2 regions of the Mesorhizobium sp. M7D.F.Ca.US.004.01.2.1 genome follow, and region 1 is predicted to be linked to the other one. Evidence: riboswitches for the same ligand, from Rfam matches in the RefSeq annotation. Region 1 holds a riboswitch; the other holds the start of a gene.
The links. Region 1 has a riboswitch for S-adenosylmethionine ahead of EN993_RS13610 (O-succinylhomoserine sulfhydrylase). Riboswitches for the same ligand answer to the same signal wherever they lie in the genome.

Region 1 (3,199 bases):
TCACGGCGTCAAGCCGGCCGTTGGTCAGGTCGGTGATCGCCTCTTCCTGGGTCGGGTAGAGTTTTGCCTCCGCACCGGCCTTGCCATAGCTATTCTGGGCATAGTCGGCCTGCGTGGTCGAAGCCTGGGCGCCGACCGTCTTGCCGGCAAGGGCCGTCGGTTCGGTCGAGGTGAGATCGCTGTCCTTCGGCGCCACCAAAGCGAGCGGTGTCGTATAATATTTGTTGGTGAAGGAGACCTGCTTCTTGCGCTCCTCGGTGATGCTCATCGAGGCAATGATGGCGTCGAATTTCTTGGCCTGCAAAGCGGGAATGATGCCGTCCCAGTCCTGGGTGACGATCTCGCATTCGACCTTCATTTGCGCGCACAGCGCATTGGCGATGTCGATATCGAAGCCTTCGACCTTGCCATCGGCCGTAATGGTATTGAACGGCGGATAGGCGCCCTCGGTGCCGATCTTGATTTTCTCAACCGCCTGCGACAGCGAGCCGGCTGCCATCACCAGCATGGCAGCACCCGCTGCCGACATGATCCATTTCGAAATCTGCATTTTCTTGGTTCCCCTTGAACGCCAGCATCTTGACGACCAGCAAGGCAGCCAAGCATGGCGAGCCAGTACAGGCAAGTATTTTGCCTGACGGTAATAGGCGCTCAGCGCGCGGCGCGGAAATGCTTGGACAGCTTCAGGCCCTGCGCCTGGTAGTTGGAGCCGAGATCGGTGCCGTAGAGCGCCTGCGGCCGCTTCAGCATGTGCTCGTAGACCAGCCGGCCGACAATCTGGCCATGGTCGAGGATGAACGGCACTTCGTGGCTGCGCACTTCGAGCACCGCCCGGCTGCCGGTACCACCGGACGCGGAATGGCCAAAGCCCGGATCGAAGAAGCCGGCATAGTGGACGCGGAATTCGCCGACCAGCGGATCGAAGGGCGTCATCTCGGCGGCGTAGAGCGGCGGCACATGCACCGCCTCCTGGCTGACGAGGATGTAGAACTCGTCGGGATCGAGCACCAGCTCGCCGGCGCCGCTCTTGTGGATCGGCTCCCAGAAGTCGACGACCTCCTGTGCCGCGCGCTTGTCGACATCGACAAGACCGGTGTGATGCTTGCCGCGATAGCCGACCAGCCCGTTCTGATCGCCGTTGAGGTCGATCGACAGCGCGATGCCGCCGCCGGAAATGTTCGGCGGCTCGGTGGCGACCAGCATCTGCGCGCGATGCAACTCATTCAGCTCGGCTTCCGAAAGCAGCGCATTGCCGGTGCGGAAACGTATCTGCGACAGACGCGAACCGGTGCGAGCGACGATCGGGAAGGTGCGCGGGCTGACCTCCAGATAGAGCGGCCCATGATAGCCGGCAGCGATCTTGTCGAACTCGTGGCCGCGATCGGTCATGACGCGGGTGAAGATGTCGAGCCGCCCGGTCGAACTCTTCGGATTGGCCGAGGCCGAAATGTCCGCCGGCAATGCCAGGCTTTCAAGCAAGGGCACGATGTAGACGCAGCCGGTCTCCAGCACCGCGCCCTCGGCAAGATTGATCTCGTGCAGCTTCAGCCTATCGAGCTTTTCCGAAACCTTGTGGTTGGGACCCGGCAGGAAGGAGGCACGCACCCGCCAGGCCTTGTCGCCGAGCCTGAGATCAAGACTGGCCGGCTGGATCTGGTCGGCATCAAGTGCGCGCGCCGACTTCAGCGCGCCACACTGGAACAGCGCTGAAATGTCCTGATCGGGAAGAATGCCTGTCTGCCGCAAGGCTCCGCTCCTTAGCCGCTGGTACAAACCTCTTAATGAAGCCGGCAATTGACGCAAGCGTGGCGCGGGTCTAAAGGGTCGTTATCCCGTGGTGATTTGGCCGGTCGGCTTGCAGCCACGTTAAACAAGTCGCTAAAGGACCGTCGGGCCGCAAGGCCGTATGGACCGGTTGCGACTTTCGCGGCCGGTTTTTTTGTGTCTGGAAGAAGAGCGATGAGCACCAAGAAGCGCAACTGGAAGCCTCAGACGGCACTCGTGCACAGCGGAACGCTGCGTTCCGGTTTCGGCGAAACGTCGGAGGCGATTTACCTCACCCAGGGCTATGTCTACGAAACGGCGCAAGCCGCCGAAGCCCGCTTCAAGGGCGAGGAGCCGGGCTTCATCTATTCGCGCTATGCCAATCCGACCGTCGATATGCTCGAGAAGCGCATGTGCGCACTCGAAGGCGCGGAAGACGCGCGCGCCACCGCGTCCGGCATGGCCGCGGTGACGGCAGCCCTTCTGTGCAGCGCCAAGGCCGGCGACCATATCGTGGCGGCGCGTGCACTGTTCGGCTCCTGCCGCTGGGTGGTCGAGACGCTGGCGCCGAGATACGGCATCGAGGCGACGCTGGTCGACGGCACCGATATCGCCAACTGGGAAAAGGCGGTCAAGCCGAACACCAAGCTGTTCTTCCTGGAAAGCCCGACCAACCCGACGCTGGAAGTGGTCGATATCGCCGCCGTCGCCTCGCTTGCCAACTCGATCGGCGCGCGACTGATCGTCGACAACGTCTTCGCCACGCCCCTGCAGCAGAAGCCCTTGCAGCTCGGCGCCCATATCGTCGTCTATTCGGCGACCAAGCACATTGACGGCCAGGGGCGCTGTCTCGGTGGCGTCATCCTGTCGGACAAGAAGTGGATCGACGAGAACCTGCACGACTATTTCCGCCACACCGGACCAAGCCTGTCGCCGTTCAACGCCTGGACGCTGTTGAAGGGCCTGGAAACGCTGCCACTGCGCGTGCGCCAGCAGACGGAAAGCGCAGGCAAGATCGCGGATTTCCTGGCCGAGCGGCCGGAAATCGCCCGCGTCATCTATCCCGGGCGCGCCGACCACCCGCAGGCCGATATCGTCAAGAAGCAGATGTCGGGCGGCTCGACGCTGATCTGCCTCGACGTCAAGGGTGGCAAGCAGGCGGCCTTCGCCTTGCAGAACGCGCTCGACATCGTGCTGATCTCCAACAATCTCGGCGATGCCAAGAGCCTGATCACCCACCCGGCGACGACGACGCACAAGAATCTGAGTGACGAGGCGCGCGCCGAGCTCGGCATCGGGCCGGGTACGCTCAGGCTGTCGGTTGGCCTGGAAGATACTGACGATCTGCTTGAGGACATCGCGCAGGCGCTGAAGGCCAGATAAGAGGCCTTCAGGCGCCGGACGGCGTCTCTTCCAGCTCGGCCGCCTTGGTGCC
Region 2 (3,199 bases), on a different contig from region 1:
GGATGAGCCAACCGGCACCGAGACGATGACCAGATCGGCATCGCGGACCGCTTCTCTCGCATCGGTCGTGTAGGAATCACCCAGCCCAAGCTCCTCAGCCCGCGCCAGCGTCGCGGCGCTGCGGGTGGAAATGGCGACGTGACGGGCGAGGCCCTCGCGGCGGATGACGCGGGCCAGCGACGAGCCGATCAGGCCGATGCCGACCAGCGCGATCTTTTCAAACATCGGTGATGTCATGGTGTTCTAGCTTTTCAGGAATGTCGTGAGAGCGGCGACAACGCCGCGATTGGCCTCTTCAGTGCCGACGGTCATGCGCAGCGCGTTGGGAAAGCCGTAGCCGGAAACGCGCCGCAATATATAGCCGTGCGCCGTCAGATAGTCGTCCGCCGCCGCTGCGGAATGTTTCTTGTCCTCGGGAAAATGAATGAGGATGAAATTGCCGACGCTGGGCGTCACCCGCAAACCGAGCCCTGTCATCTGTTCGCTCAGCCAAGCCAGCCAGGTCTCGTTGTGCGTCACGCTGCGCTCGACATGAGCGCGGTCCCGGATCGCGGCGATGCCGGCCTCGATCGCCGTCGCATTGACATTGAAGGGCCCCCGCACGCGGTTGATGGCGTCGACGATGTGCATCGGCGCATACATCCAGCCGATCCGCGCACCGCCGAGGCCTATCTTGGAGAAGGTACGGGTCATCACCACGTTCTCGGCGCTGCTGACCAGCTCGATGCCGGCTTCATAGTCGTTGCGGCGGACATATTCGGCATAGGCCGCGTCGAGCACCAGAAGCACGTGCCTGGGCAGGCCGGCATGCAAGCGGCGCACCTCCTGGAACGGCACATAGGTGCCGGTCGGGTTGTTGGGGTTGGCGAGGAACACGATCTTGGTGCGCGGCGTGACGGCGGCCAGGATGGCGTCAATATCGGCGCGCTCGTCTGTTTCCTTGATCGTCACCGGAACGGCGCCAGCCGACTGGATGTAGATTTTGTAGACCATGAAGGCGTGTTCGGTGATGACAGCCTCGTCGCCGGGCGCCAGATAGGTCTGTGCCAGCAGGCCGAGGATTTCGTCGGAGCCATTGGAACAGATGATGTTCTGCGGGTTGAGGCCGTGCACCTCGGCGATCGCTTCGCGCAGCCGCCTGGCGGTGCCGTCGGGATAGACGTCGAGCTTGCCGGCAATTTCACGCGCGGCTTCGATCGCCTTCGGCGACGGACCGAGCGGGTTCTCGTTCGAGGACAGCTTGTAGACCTTGGCGACGCCGGCAGGCGCCGTGCTCTTGCCCGGCACATAGGCGTCGATGTCCATGATGCCCGCGCGCGGGGTTGGACGTGCCTTGTCCGGTGTCTGGCTCATGTCGCAAAATCCGTCGAGAACGCTTCCTGAGGGAAGCCGCAGCGGAAATACAAGCCGTGGCCCGCAATGTCGAGAGGTGACAGCCACCGGACCAAGGCTGGCCGTTGACGCCGGCGCGCCACAGCCGTAGAAGAGGTGCGAACTTCCGTGGTGATTTGGCCGGTCGGCTTGCAGCCACGTTAAACAACTTGCTAAAGGGCCGTTTGCATCCTGTAACCGGCTTTGCGACTGCAATGCCGGTTTTTTGTTGTCCGCGACCGGCCGGACATCGGCATCGATTTTCGAAAGCGCGGTGCCGTGGATTCAAAGTGTGAGATGGATGTCATGGCCGTTCTGCGCGCCCGCAAAACCAACAACGAGGCCGACCAACCGTCGAGCCCGGTTTTGCGTTTTGGCTCCGACAAGCCGCTCAAGCTGGATGCCGGCACACTGCTGTCGCCGTTCCAGATCGCCTACCAGACCTACGGCACGCTGAATGACGCTCGCTCCAACGCCATCCTCGTCTGCCATGCGCTGACCGGCGACCAGCATGTCGCCAGCACCAATCCGGTGACCGGCAAGCCGGGCTGGTGGGAAGTGCTGATCGGCCCCGGCAAGATCATCGACACCAACCGCTTCTTCGTCATCTGCTCCAACGTCATCGGCGGTTGTCTTGGGTCCACCGGACCGGCCTCGACCAATCCCGCCACCGGCAAGCCCTATGGGCTCGACCTGCCAATCATCACCATCCGCGACATGGTGCGCGCGCAGCAGATGCTGATCGACCATTTCGGCATCGAGAAACTGTTTTGCGTGCTCGGCGGCTCGATGGGCGGCATGCAGGTGCTGGAATGGGCGTCGAGCTATCCGGAGCGCGTCTTCTCGGCGCTGCCGATCGCCACCGGCGCGCGCCATTCCTCGCAGAACATCGCCTTCCACGAGGTCGGAAGGCAAGCTGTCATGGCCGATCCGGACTGGCATGGCGGCAAATATTTCGAGCACGGCAAACGCCCGGAAAAGGGCCTGGCGGTGGCGCGCATGGCCGCCCACATCACCTATCTGTCGGAAGCCGCCCTGCACCGGAAGTTCGGCCGCAATCTGCAGGATCGCGAAGCGCTGACCTTCGGCTTCGACGCCGACTTCCAGATCGAAAGCTATCTGCGCCACCAGGGCATGACCTTCGTCGATCGCTTCGACGCCAATTCCTACCTCTACATGACGCGGTCGATGGACTATTTCGACCTCGCCGCCGATCATGGCGGTCGGTTGGCCGATGCCTTCGCAGGCACCAGAACCCGCTTCTGCCTGGTGTCCTTCACCTCGGACTGGCTGTTCCCGACCGAGGAGAGTCGCTCGATCGTGCACGCACTCAACGCGGCCGGCGCATCGGTATCCTTCGTCGAGATCGAGACCGACCGCGGCCACGATGCCTTCCTGCTCGACGAGCCGGAACTGTTTGCCGCCATCAACGGCTTCATCGGATCGGCGGCCCGGGCGAGAGGGCTCAGCGCATGACCCCGAAAAATTGCAGACTTTTCGGATCGGGATCATGCGCCAGGCAGGAGGCGAAGCCATGAGTGTCAACCGCGACCAGCGCGTCGACCTCGAGGTCGTCGCCAACCTCATCCCACCGCAGTCGCGCGTGCTCGACGTCGGTTCCGGCGACGGCTCGCTGCTCGAACTGCTGCAGGACACCAAGCAGGTCGACGGCCGTGGACTGGAGCTGTCGCAGCGCGGCGTCAACGAATGCGTGGCGCGCGGCCTCTCGGTTATCCAGGGCGATGCCGACAAGGACCTCGAATTCTATCCCGACAAGGGCTTTGACTTCGTCGTCCTGTCGCAGACGCTGCAGGCCACCCGCAACCCG

Region 2: linked by a shared signal. The riboswitch ahead of EN993_RS15890 (homoserine O-acetyltransferase) and the one ahead of EN993_RS13610 (O-succinylhomoserine sulfhydrylase) in region 1 are both predicted to bind S-adenosylmethionine.

Annotation. Positions count from the first base shown of each region.
Region 1 covers NZ_RZRQ01000077.1:17,112-20,310, forward strand. The annotation lists gene EN993_RS13600 (ABC transporter substrate-binding protein) at 1-550, opposite strand, end outside; gene EN993_RS13605 (2'-deoxycytidine 5'-triphosphate deaminase) at 652-1,746, opposite strand; SAM riboswitch at 1,825-1,902, shown strand; gene EN993_RS13610 (O-succinylhomoserine sulfhydrylase) at 1,960-3,147, shown strand; partial or broken gene EN993_RS13615 (ceramide glucosyltransferase) at 3,155-3,199, opposite strand, start outside.
Region 2 covers NZ_RZRQ01000099.1:15,980-19,178, forward strand. The annotation lists gene EN993_RS15880 (prephenate/arogenate dehydrogenase family protein) at 1-237, opposite strand, end outside; gene hisC (histidinol-phosphate transaminase) at 244-1,353, opposite strand; SAM riboswitch at 1,491-1,568, shown strand; gene EN993_RS15890 (homoserine O-acetyltransferase) at 1,678-2,847, shown strand; partial or broken gene metW (methionine biosynthesis protein MetW) at 2,906-3,199, shown strand, end outside.